DNA from 3 places in the Mycobacterium sp. IDUB_3 genome. Region 3 is predicted to be linked to each of the others. Evidence: predicted binding sites of a transcription regulator. Region 3 holds the regulator's gene; each other region holds the start of a gene.

What was found. Region 3 encodes LexA, which represses DNA repair genes until DNA is damaged. Its sites were predicted from a motif close to CGAACANNTGTTCG; they were not measured.
Region 1: the regulator LexA is predicted to act here: its motif matches at 2,298-2,311, upstream of cofD (2-phospho-L-lactate transferase).
Region 2: the regulator LexA is predicted to act here: its motif matches at 2,705-2,718, upstream of ACZYVJ_RS08640 (HNH endonuclease signature motif containing protein).

The regions. Positions count from the first base shown of each region.
Region 1 is NZ_JBVAXZ010000001.1:4,348,365-4,352,627, reverse strand. It holds gene ACZYVJ_RS20325 (phosphomannomutase/phosphoglucomutase) at 1-608, opposite strand, end outside; gene ACZYVJ_RS20320 (DUF3499 domain-containing protein) at 730-1,164, opposite strand; gene ACZYVJ_RS20315 (metallopeptidase family protein) at 1,366-1,788, shown strand; gene ACZYVJ_RS20310 (WhiB family transcriptional regulator) at 1,858-2,196, opposite strand; gene cofD (2-phospho-L-lactate transferase) at 2,588-3,589, shown strand; gene ACZYVJ_RS20300 (coenzyme F420-0:L-glutamate ligase) at 3,586-4,263, shown strand, end outside.
Region 2 is NZ_JBVAXZ010000001.1:1,982,656-1,986,918, forward strand. It holds gene ACZYVJ_RS08625 (DUF3556 domain-containing protein) at 1-703, opposite strand, end outside; gene ACZYVJ_RS08630 (hypothetical protein) at 827-1,039, shown strand; gene ACZYVJ_RS08635 (flavin monoamine oxidase family protein) at 1,218-2,585, shown strand; gene ACZYVJ_RS08640 (HNH endonuclease signature motif containing protein) at 2,767-4,221, shown strand; gene ACZYVJ_RS08645 (recombinase family protein) at 4,103-4,263, shown strand, end outside.
Region 3 is NZ_JBVAXZ010000002.1:464,900-469,162, reverse strand. It holds gene ACZYVJ_RS23100 (peroxynitrite isomerase) at 1-410, opposite strand, end outside; gene nrdR (transcriptional regulator NrdR) at 500-964, opposite strand; gene ACZYVJ_RS23090 (LysM peptidoglycan-binding domain-containing protein) at 1,114-1,608, opposite strand; gene lexA (transcriptional repressor LexA) at 1,901-2,599, shown strand; gene ACZYVJ_RS23080 (LGFP repeat-containing protein) at 2,617-4,263, opposite strand, start outside.

The sequences.
Region 1 (4,263 bases), on a different contig from region 3:
AACGTGATCGAGCCGATCGGACCGAGCACGGCGGGCGTGGTCAGCCCCGCCATGCCGTTGCCGGCGTCGACGGCCACCCGCAGCGGGCGCAGCCCGGAGGTGTTCACCAGCGACCGCAGGAACTGCCCGTAGTCGGCCAGCACGTCGCGATCGCTCACGGCGCCGGGTTCGCCGTCATAACCCTCGACGCCGGCGATCACGTCCTCGGCGACGACGCGCAGCCCGGTCTCGGCGCCGACCGGTTTGGCCCCCGCCCGGCACAGCTTGATGCCGTTGTAGGCCGCCGGGTTGTGGCTCGCGGTGAACATGGCGCCGGGGCAGTCCAGCTGCCCGGAGGCGAAGTAGAGCTGGTCGGTGGACGCCAGGCCGATGCGCACCACATCCAGTCCCTGGCTGGTGACCCCGGCCGCGAACGCGGCGGCCAGCGTGGGCGAACTGTCCCGCATGTCGTGGCCGATGACGACCTGGCGGGCGCCCTCGCCGCGCATCAGGTTGGCGAAGGCCGCGCCGAGATCGGTGACCAACGGCTGGTCGAGCTCTTCGCCGACTAGCCCACGCACGTCGTAAGCCTTGACGACACGGTGGACAGTCGCGGCGGGCCGGGACATGCGGGACTCCTGACGACGTGAACTCTTGGCCGTCAGCCTATCGGGCCAAGGAGAACTGGAGCCGCCTAGTGGCGATCGCAAGCGCGGCGGAGCCGGGCGCTGGGGGTCGCCACCATCGGGGCTAGTCGCTGGGATCGGGCAACACGCGCAGATGTCCGCGGCGCCGTCCGGAGCGAGGCTCGGGCGGCGCCACCAGGCTGCTGCTGGGCGCGGTGGCCTGGGATCCGCCGTGATGGATGTGCGCGTCGGCGAAGCCGTTCACCGGCGTCGCCGCGTATGGCGCGCCGCGATCGCCGCCCTCGCGCACCGCGTCGGCCAGGGCGACCAGGTCGTCCTCGTCCGGATGGGTGGGCAGCGGCCCGGCATGGCGCACCAGCTCCCACCCGCGGGGCGCGGTGATCCGGCCGGCATGGTTGACGCACAAATCCCAGGAATGCGGTTCCCGCGCGGTCGCCAGCGGACCGACGACTGCCGTCGAGTCCGAATAGACGAACGTCAGGGTCGCCACGGCGTAGTGCGGGCACCCGGGCCGGCAACAGCGACGGGGAACGTTCACGCTCGAAAGGCTATCGTGCGCAAACGTCGCCGAAGCGCCGGACACGCGCATCTCCCGGGCCCTCGATGTGCAACCGTTACCATCGGCCCAATGAGTGAATCCCGCGGCGATTCGCGCAACTCCCCGAACAGAGATCAATTTTCTGACGGTTCGGCTCCGCGGCGAACCGCGAGCCATCGACTCTTCCGCAGGGGCCGCGATATGCGCGGCCCGCTGTTGCCCCCGACCGTGCCGGGCTGGCGCAGCCGCGCCGAGCGGTTCGACATGGCGGTGCTGGAGGCCTACGAACCCATCGAGCGGAGCTGGCAGGACCGGCTGGCCGAACTGGACGTGGCGGTCGACGAGATTCCGCGCATCTCGGCGAAGGATCCCGAGAGTGTGCAGTGGCCACCCGAGGTGATCGCCGACGGGCCGATCCCGCTGGCGCGGTTGATCCCGGCCGGCGTCGACATCCGCGGCAACTCCACGCGGGCGCGAATTGTGTTGTTCCGCAAGCCAATTGAGCGACGGGCCAAAGACACCGTCGAACTCGGCGACCTGCTCCACGAAATCCTGGTGGCCCAGGTCGCCATCTACCTCGACGTTGAGCCAACGGTCATCGATCCGACGATCGACGACGAATAACTTCTCCTTGCGCGGCGCGCGTTATGCGCTGGAGGCTTAACGCTCAGCGCGCGCTGCGATCGGTGTGCGTCAGATTATGCCGCGCTTGAGGCGGCGGCGCTCGCGTTCGGACAAACCGCCCCAGATACCGAAGCGCTCGTCGTGCTCGAGGGCGTACTCGAGGCACTCATGACGCACCTCGCAACCCAGGCAGATCTTCTTCGCCTCGCGGGTGGAACCACCCTTTTCCGGGAAGAAGGCCTCCGGGTCGGTCTGGGCGCACAGCGCCCGGTCCTGCCACTGGTCGGCGGCCGGCTCCGGCAAGGGCTCGGGCTCGAAAGCGATTGGCGCATCAGGGACCACGGTCAAATGCGGCCGAGCGGGGCGGTCCAGCGCCGGGTCGATGTCGATGTGCGGCGTGCTCGCCATGGCGCTTCGAAAAGTTTCGTAAGACATACGGTCGTCCGCCTCCTCAGCTTGATTGAGAGAGAGAGTGATTGGTTTCCCACTGTTCTGATGTACAGACAATTCGAACAAGTGATCGAATCTCGGTCTGCGACACCGGAGTCGGCCGGCCAACCGGGAAATGACACTGATGTGATTAGACACGGGTTGATCTGCCGGGTCAAGCACTTCGGCGCATTTCCATACCATCTCGTGATCGAATTTCGGCGTTTCTGTTGTTTTGAGCGTTCGGCGTGTCGATCACAGGGCCCTCAACTTTCCCACGAGTCGCCCACATTCGCTGGGGAACCGCAACTTTGAGGCACCCCTGATGGGCCAGTCACAGCACCACCGCAGGGCAGTACTGTCGTGCAATGTGAAGGTCACCGTTCTGGTCGGTGGGGTTGGCGGCGCCCGCTTCCTGCTGGGGGTTCAACAGCTGTTCGGGCTCGGTCAATTTCAGTCGCAACGGCACCCGGGCACCGAGGCCGGCAGTCACGAGCTCACGGCGATCGTCAACATTGGCGATGACGCCTGGATCCACGGACTGCGAGTCTGCCCCGATTTGGACACCTGCATGTACACCTTAGGTGGAGGTGTAGATCCGGAGCGAGGGTGGGGGCACCGCAACGAAACTTGGCACGCCAAAGAGGAATTGGCGCGCTACGGCGTGCAGCCGGACTGGTTCGGACTCGGTGACCGCGACCTGGGCACCCACCTGGTGCGCACCCAGATGCTCAACGCCGGCTACTCCCTGTCGCAGATCACCACCGCGCTGTGCGACCGCTGGCAACCCGGCGCGCGGCTGCTGCCCGCGAGCGACGACCGGTGCGAGACCCACGTGGTGATAACCGATCCCGACGACGGCAGCCGGCGGGCTATCCACTTCCAGGAGTGGTGGGTCCGCTACCGGGCCCAGGTGCCCACCCACAGCTTCGCCTTCGTCGGTGCCGAAAAGGCGGCCGCCACAACTGATGCCACGGCGGCCATCGCGGACGCCGACGTGATCCTGCTGGCGCCGTCGAACCCGGTGGTGAGCGTCGGCGCCATCCTTGCCGTCCCCGGCATTCGCGGCGCGTTGCGCGCGGCGCGCGCACCCATCGTCGGCTACTCGCCCATAATCGGTGGAAAGCCATTGCGCGGCATGGCCGATGCCTGCCTGTCGGTGATCGGGGTCGAGTCGACCGCCGAGGCGGTCGGCCGCCACTACGGCGCGCGCCGCGACACCGGCATCCTGGACGGCTGGCTGGTGAGCGAGGACGACCGCGCCGACATCGACGGCGTCAAGGTGCGCTCGGCGCCGCTGGTGATGACCGACCCGGCGGCGACGGCCGAGATGGTCCGGGCCGGGCTGGACCTCGCCGGGGTGCCGGGGTGACCGCCCGGGGCGAGCACGGCACCGCCGCCGCCATCGAAATCCTGCCCGTCCCCGGGCTGCCCGAGTTCCGGCCCGGCCACGATCTGGGCGCGGCCGTCGCCGCGGCCGCGCCCTGGCTGCGCGACGGCGACGTCGTCGTGGTCACCAGCAAGGCGGTGTCCAAGTGTGAGGGCCGGCTGGTGCCGGCGCCGCGCGATCCCGTGGAGCGCGACGAGCTGAGGCGCAAGCTGGTCGACGACGAAGCCGTCCGGGTGCTCGCCCGCAAGGGCCGAACCCTGATCACCGAGAACCGGATCGGCCTGGTGCAGGCCGCCGCGGGCGTGGACGGATCCAACGTCGATCGTGACGAACTGGCGCTGCTGCCGGTCGACCCGGACGGCAGCGCCGCGGCGCTGCGGGCCGGGCTGCGCGAGCGGCTCGGCGTCGAGGTCGCCGTGGTCATCACCGACACGATGGGCCGCGCGTGGCGCAACGGCCAGACCGACGCGGCCGTGGGCGCGGCGGGTCTGGCTGTGCTGCACGGCTATTCGGGGGCCGTCGACCAGCACGGCAACGAGCTGCTGGTCACCGAGGTCGCGATCGCCGACGAGATCGCCGCGGCCGCCGATCTGGTCAAGGGCAAACTGACCGGGATGCCTGTGGCGGTGGTGCGCGGCCTGTCCGTGACCGACGAC
Region 2 (4,263 bases), on a different contig from region 3:
CCAGGAACACCACCTTGGACCCGACGATCATGTCGGGCGCCGCGAACAGGAACGTCACCGCCATGGTCGCGTACACCTCGCCACGGGCGGCCAGGAAGATCACCTTGTCGCGCAGGCCGACCACCGCCAGCAGCAGCAGGATCAGCACGATCTTCCATGCGGGCAGCAGCCCGATCCTGGTGCCCAGTTCAGGTATCGGCCCGGTGCCGTCGGCGAACAGCGCCGCCAGCGTCACCAGAAGGAAGAGCCCGTACAGGGCGACGTCGACCGGCTTGCGCTTGGTGCCCTTGGTGAGCGGGACCCGATCCGGCCATGGTGGCAGCCGGATGGTGCCGAAGCGCATCCAGTACAGAATCGAGCCCATCGGCGGGAAGAACCGGTTGTTCAAAGGGCCGAAGCCGCAACCCAGCCCGATCACCTCGAACAGCATCGTGTAGAGCACGACCTTCTCGAACACGATCGGCTCCGACCACCACGACGCCACGCGCGTGAAGCCGCCCAGGCCGTCGGTGGCCGACGCGAACAGCCACGCACCGAGGATGTACAGCAGAATTTTGACGACATAGAACAGATGCAGCACGACCGGCGTGCCGAAGCCCACCTCGGCCCAGTGCTTGGCCATCGGCCGGATCTTGTCGCTACGGGTGCCTTTGTTCCATTCGGCCATGTCGAGCTGCGGCAGCTCGGGCTTCAGAAATCCCATGGTTTCACAGACTAGAACGTGTTCTAGGGCTACGTGCTGCAACCTTGGGAAGAAACCTTTGCCTGCACCTTTGGCGCAGCTACCGTTGAAGGCGGTCGGCGTGCGCTTAGGGGGATTTTCATCATGAGCAGGCCTTGGTCCCTCGGATGGGCAACAGTTGCCGCCATCGTCGCGATCACGTCGGCCGCCGAAGGCCGTGCCGATCCGCCGCTGCCCGGTGATGAGTGCACGGTATTGCACTCGATCGCCCAGGACGTCAACGACAGACCGATGTGGTGCAACCCGACGACCACCGGACCCCATGCCCTGGTGTGGCAATACGGCGGGCCTTCGTAGCGGTTGCCGACCGATTAGTCTGTGCGCCAACTCTTTTCAGTCACATTCGGCGCTGGTCTCGAACACCCGCGGACGGCCGGGCGCGCGAACTCCCGCAGAAATCTGCGTTAACCGGCCCCCGCGGACACTCGACCCGTGTACTTTGCTGCTTGGGGTGGACGAGGTTGAGGAGCCAGCCGTGTCTGAGGTCGACTATTGCGTGGTCGGAGCCGGATTCGCGGGTTTGACGGCCGCTTTGCGGCTCAAACAGGGGGGCCACTCGGTGGCCTTGCTGGAGGCGCGTGATCGGGTCGGTGGCCGCACCTTCACCGAGACCCGAGCCGACGGGACATGGATCGACCGTGGCGGCGCGTGGATCGGTCCGGGCCAGGACCGAATCTATGCGCTGATGCACGAGTTCGGCGTGCCGGAGTACAAGCAGCACAACGATGGCGACGCCATGATGATCGTCCGCGGCAAAAAACACCGCTACGGCGGCACCATCCCATGGACCGTGAGCCCGTGGGCGGTCGCCAACCTCGGGCTTGGTTTGGCGACCATCGAAAGGATGGGCAAATCTCTTCCGCGCGAGGCCCCGTGGGAGGCGAAGAAGGCCCATGAGTGGGACCGCATCAGCATCGCGCAATGGATCGAAAAGAATTCCATGTCCTCCGAAGCCGCCGAGATGCTGGACATGGCCTTTGCCGGCCTCTACACCTCGGCAGCGTCGGAGACGTCGTTGCTGTGGGGGCTGCTGCAGACGGCCTCGGCGGGCGGGCTCACCTTCGCGATATCGGGCAAGGGCGGCTCGCAAGATGCCCGCCCGGTCGGTGGAATGGGGGCGCTGCACCGTCCGATGGTGGCCGAACTGGGCGACGCGCTGCACCTTTCGCAGCCGGTCCGGCAGATCACCCAGGATGGCGACGGTGTCACGATCACCGCCGCCGATCTGACGGTGCGCGCGCGCCGCGTCATTGTCGCGATCCCGCTGGCGATCGCCACGTCGATCCTGTACGAGCCGATGCTCCCGGTGGACCGAGCATTTCTGCACCAGCGCATGCCGAGCGGCGCGGTCATCAAGACCTCGGTCATCTACGACGAGCCGTTCTGGCGCGCGGACGGATTCTCCGGCCAGTCCGCGGCGCCGGGGTCCCCGGCCACCCTGACCATCGACGCCTGCACCGACACCGGAAACCCGGGAATCATGTGCGTCATCACCGAAGGGCCTGCGGCGCGCCGACTGACACGACTCGACGAGGCCGAGCGCAGAGCGGTAGTGATCGACGAACTCGTCGACCGGTTCGGCAGCAAGGCCAAAGCGCCGCTGGAGGTGCACGAACAGAACTGGACGGTGGACCGCTATTCCGGTGGCGGAATGATCGGCCACGCCCCCACCGGCGTGCTGACCGAATTCGGTTATACCTTGCGCGAGCCGTGCGGCCGGATCCATTGGGCAGGCACCGAGAGCTCGGCCGTCATGTGCGGGTGGATCGATGGAGCGATCCGCTCCGGCGAGCGCGCCGCGGCCGAGGTGACCGATGCCGAGACCACCGCCGTCGTCGCATAGTCGAATTTCGCCGGCTGTCGGGTGGCACGAACTTCCGCGGCGGTCAGGCCAAACCACTTGCACCACTGTCGTTTCAGTGGATCCGGCAACGCGTTTTGTCAGTGGGGCGCGGTAGCATTCGAACATGGGTTCGACAGACCAACCGCGCAGCCCCGTTATCACGGTCGAGCAGGCGGCGCACATGACCTTGACGGACCGCGAGGGGGTCGAAGAAGCCATCGATGCGCCGCGCGCGGCGGTGTCGTGTTTGCAGGGACATTCGTACGAGGGGCTGACCACTCCGGAGCGTTTGAAGCTTTTGGAGATACTCGAATGCGAAACACGCAAACTCCAAGCTTTTAGCCATCAACTGATCAATCAGATCGCCGAGCAGTCGAATTCGGTCGAATTGGGTGGCAAGCTGTCCTGGGTATTGGCCGACCGGTTGCACATCACGCGTGCGGAGGCCGGTCGCCGCATCGCCGAGGCCGCCGATCTTGGTCCGCGTCGGGCGCTTTCCGGTGAGCCGCTAGCGCCGGTGTTGCCCGCCACCGCGGCGGCGCAGCGGGACGGGGCGATCGGGGCCGACCACGTGGCGGTGATCCGGCGGTTTTTCCACCAGTTGCCTGAGTCGGTCGACATCGAGACGTGTGAGCAGGCCGAGCGGCATCTGGCGGTCAAGGCCGCCGGATTTCGGCCCGACCAATTCGCCAAACTGGCCCGGCGCCTGCTGGATTGTCTCAATCCCGATGGCAGCTACACCGATGGGGACCGGGCACGGGTGCGTGGGCTGGTGCTGGGCACTCAGCAGGCCGACGGTATGTCGCGCCTGAGTGGTTGGTTGACACCGGAGGCGCGTGCCGGCTGGGAGGCGGTCCTGGCCAAGCTGGCCGCCCCCGGCATGTGCAACCCGGACGACGAGCAGCCAGTCGTCGACGGCGCCCCGTTTGAGGACGCGATGCAACGCGACACCCGCAGCGCCGCCCAGCGCAACCATGACGGCCTCAATGCCGCGCTGCGCGCGGTGCTGGCCAGCGGAAAACTGGGCCAGCACAACGGGTTACCGGTATCGATCATGGTCACCACCACGCTCGACGACCTCGAACACACCACCGGCAAGGGCCTCACCGGGGGCGGCACCCTGCTACCGATGTCGGATGTGATTCGGCTGGCCCGCCACGCCCATCATTACCTGGCGATCTTCGACAAGGGCATAGCGCTGGCGCTGTATCACACCAAGCGCCTGGCCTCGCGCGGACAGCGAATTGTCTTGTACGCCAAGGACCGTGGGTGTTCGCATCCGGGTTGCGACGTGTCGGGCTACTACTGCGAGGTCCACCACGTCACCAGTTATGCCACGCGACCCAGCACCGACATCGACGAACTGACCTTCGCGTGCGGTGGTCATCACCCACTGGCCGAGAAGGGCTGGACCACCCGAAAACGCGTCAACGGCGACACCGAATGGATCCCGCCGCCACACCTCGACCGTGACCAAGCGCGAACTGCTGAAGTACCCTTTAGACATGGACGCCGCCATTTACCTCCGAACCAGCGAAGACAGGTCGGGCGAGCAGCTCGGCGTTACCCGGCAACGCGAGGACTGCCTTGCGTTGTGCCAGGAAAAGGGCTGGATTCCGGTCGAGTACCTGGATAACGACACCAGCGCCACCAGCGGCACGCCCAGGCGCGACTACGA
Region 3 (4,263 bases):
GAGAGCTCGTCGCCGTCGATGCGGAAGGAACGTCCCAGCGCCGTCACCTCTTTGGCGCTGGGCGTCAGCCCCACCGTTGTCGTCGACATCTGCATTTCGATGAGGTCGCCGGTGACGGAATAGGTGCCGACCTCGATTTCGGTGATGCCGCTGGGATGCGCGAGAACCAGTTCGACGCGACCCGGTTGGGGCACGCGAAGATAACCGCTCTCGGCGTGCAACGGCTTGCCGTCGGCCACCGCCTTGGTCTTCTGCCCATAGGCCAGAAACGGCTTACCCACATGGCCGAACACCACTTCTTCGAGATAGTCGAAGGGCGGAATCGTCGGATACTTACCCGAGCCCTGCCCGGCCCAGGTCCCAAGGAGCGGGGCCAGCGCCGCAAGGTCGGGATGCAAGTCAGGGGGCATGAGACCGAGCCTAGCCGGGCGACGATGCGGGCCGGGACGGCCCGCTGAGGAGCTGGGCAATTCCGACGTACGCCGGCCGGCGGGTTCCGTCAGCCCGGGGTCGCCACTCCGCGATGATCCCGCAGCGCCTGGATCTCGCGTTCGAAATCGTCCGCGGACTCGAAGGACCGGTACACGGAGGCGAACCGCAAGTAGGCCACCTCGTCGAGGTCGCGCAGCGGCCCCAGGATGGCAAGGCCGACCTCGTGGCTGGGGATCTCGGGCGAGCCCGCGGCGCGCACGGTGTCTTCGACCTGCTGGGCCAACAGGTTCAGCGCATCGTCATCGACCTGGCGCCCCTGGCAGGCCCGGCGGACACCGCTGACGACCTTCTCACGGCTGAATGGTTCGGTGACGCCGCTGCGCTTGACCACCGCCAAGACCGCGGTCTCCACGGTGGTGAAACGTCGCCCGCACTCGGGACAGGATCGGCGGCGCCGGATGGCCTGCCCTTCATCGGTTTCGCGCGAGTCGATCACCCGGGAGTCGGGATGGCGACAGAACGGACAGTGCATGACCGCTCCTTCATCGCGCCGACAAGGTACCGCTGAAGTTTGAGCGTACCCGCGCGCTGACCTGCACGGCTAATGGAGCCGCCGGGGCTACGGACTGACCGCTGGCGTCCGGGGGCCGTCGGTCCAGAGCCGTGCTCGCACAACGATTGTCAGCCGACCGGAGCGATCAGAGTCTGGCCCGCGATCAGGTTGGGCGAGTGCAGATCGTTGAGTTCGCTGATCCGGGCGGCCACCTGGGTGGTCGGCGCGTCGGGCGCCACCCGGCGCGCGAAGTCTTGAAGCGACTCCCCCGCATCGACGCGGACGACGGCGAGGCGGTCGGGAACGGGGGCCGCGGAGTTCGCGGAGTCGCCGTTGAGTACCTGGCCGACGTTCGCGACGAGGCCCAGCCACAGCGTGATCGCCCCGGCGGCCAGCGCCAACCCGATGGTGGACGCCCAGGTGGTGGCGCGCCTGCGGTGCGGGGCGACGGACATTGCCACTCCGGTGCCGTAGTAGCGCGTCGCCACACCCGCCGGCCGTGACGGCAAGGGCCCGCGGGACCTGGCCAGGCCGTCCCGCCCGTAGCGAGCATCCTGGACGGGTCCGTTGATCGGGCGCCGAAGACTGCTGATACGCGGCGCAGGCGTGTGGATGACTGTCATCTTCGTTCCTCCGGTCAACTAGCTCTCGCTCGTGTGTTCGACTCTAATCGCTTGTATGTTCGAAACCCGAACATTTGAGCGAAGCGTGTCGCACGAGCAAACGCTAGATCACACCACCGACAAGTTCGTCGGCCTTTACCACTGTCACACGGCACAAATACCCGATGCTCCGAAGAGTTACACATTTGTGATTCACCCGACTTTCGCCCTTTCGCCGGGCGGTCCGTACGATACGACACGCTACTCGAACACATGTTTGATTCTTGTTCGCGGTGCGGCTACATTCAGTGCCATGGGCGACAGCAACGACATCTCATCGGCCGGCCCCGAGGGTCGGTTGCACTCCGTGGACTCCTCGCTGACCGAACGGCAGCGCACCATTCTGAATGTCATCCGCGCCTCGGTCACCAGCCGCGGCTACCCGCCGAGCATCCGGGAGATCGGCGACGCCGTCGGTCTGACGTCGACGTCATCGGTGGCGCACCAGCTGCGTACCTTGGAGCGCAAGGGATATCTGCGTCGCGACCCCAACCGCCCGCGGGCCGTCGATGTCCGCGGGGCCGATGACAACGTGGTGGCGCCCGCCACCGAGGTGGCCGGCTCGGACGCCCTACCGGAGCCCACATTCGTCCCCGTGCTCGGGCGCATCGCGGCCGGTGGACCCATCCTCGCCGAAGAGGCCGTCGAGGACGTATTTCCCCTGCCGCGTGAATTAGTCGGTGAGGGAACGCTTTTCCTGCTCAAGGTGGTCGGTGACTCGATGGTCGAGGCCGCGATCTGTGACGGTGACTGGGTGGTGGTCCGTCAGCAGAACGTCGCCGACAACGGCGACATCGTCGCGGCGATGCTGGACGGCGAGGCCACCGTCAAGACGTTCAAACGCGCCGGCGGTCAGGTGTGGCTGATGCCGCACAACCCGGCGTTCGACCCCATCCCGGGCAACGACGCGAGCGTGCTGGGCAAGGTCGTCACGGTCATCCGCAAGGTCTGAGGCGCCGGTGCGCCGGGTCAGTCGGCCCGAGTGAAGCCGTTGGCCTGAGCGACTTCTTCGCTCGACAACCAGATTTCGGCGAGCGTATCCCGATACAGGTCGCTGTCCGGTGTGTAATACAGGCCGTAGCGAGCACTCGCCTTGATCGGGTAGCCGTCGGGCGCCTGGTACGGGTCGTCGAGGGGCAGGTGGATCGTGGGTCGCCCATCCGGGCCCGCCAGACCGTTCTCCGAAGCGTCCCCTTCGTCCGCGGCGGCGTGCCGACCGCCTCGTGCCGACGCCCCGGCCGCAACGGCGCCGGCGACCACGGCGGCGGCCACGTCCGCTCCCGCCGGTGTGTCCGCTGCGGGCTCGACGTCCGGCTCCGGCGCTGCGGCCTCGACGTCCGGCTCCGGCGCTGCGGCCTCGACGTCTGGCTCCGGCGCTGCGAGCTCTTCGTATTCGTCGTCGGATTCGACGGTTTCCAGGGCGCCGGTCACGGCGTCGCTGTCCGGCGGGGTGTGGGGCGCGGCGACCTCGGGATACTCGTCCTCCGGGAACACCTCCTCCGCGTAGCCGGCGTCGGGGTCCTCGGCGTCGACGTAGGCGGCGTCGTCCGCCGTCTCGGGCTCGGCGACCTCGGGAACGGAGTCGGTGTAGTCGGCTCCGGCGTCGGAATACTCGGCCTCCGCCAGCATCTCCTCGGAGACCACCGGGATGGAGTCGGTGTCGACGGCGTCGGGGTCTGCGTCCTCGAACCCGTAGTCGGTTTCGGCAGGAACCTGACGTTGCCAGCTGACCCGTCCGGCGTCGGGTTCCGGTTCAGGCTGTTGCGGCGCGCTGAGTGCAAACGACTCGGCGTCGTGGTCGGATTCGTCGTGTCCCCAGCGTTCATCGGCGTCGTAGCCGAAGTCGCCGCCGTGGCCGGGCGCGTAGCCGGCGACATCCTCGTGCCCGGGCCGGCGCCGGCGCCGGACGAACAGCATCCACACCAACAGCACGAGCAGCGCCAGCACCGGAATGGCGACCATCAGCCACCACCAGTGCCAGGTGAACTTCTTCGGGTGCGCCGGCATGGCCGAATTGCTCGGCTGGTTCTGACCGGACACCTGCAGGCCGGACAACAGCGGCGCCAGGTTGGACGGTTCGGTGCTGAACGTGTTCTTGGCCCGGTTCCACGAGATCTTGCCGCCGGTGAACTGCTGCGAAACCACGTCGCCGTTGACGGCCTGGTCGCCGACGGGCGCACCGAGTTTGCCGGCGGGGGCGCGCAGCTTGTCCCACGCGGCCTTCATCGCCCCGCGCACGACGAACGCGCCGTGCTCGGACGTCCAGAAGATGACCGGCTTGTCGGCCGCGGAGAAGGTGGCGATGCGGCTGGAACGCCCTATGCCGCCGTCGGTTTCGTTGGTGGTGGGGAATCCCAGGTCGCTGCCGACCGGCCCGCCCAGCGACTCGTATTTGGCCAGGATGTCGCTCTCGACGGCGTTCGCACCGGTGGCCGGGGTGAAGAAGACCTTGCCGCCGGCGAAGTTCTGGGCGATTCCGTCACCGCCGACGGGATATTGCCCGCCCTGCTTGGCGCCCAAGGGTCCGGTGGGTCCGCCGGCCGCGCGCCACGCCGTGTTGATCGCCGCGGTGGGATCGATCGCGACCTGCAGGCCTTTCAGTTGGTCGGCCAGCGC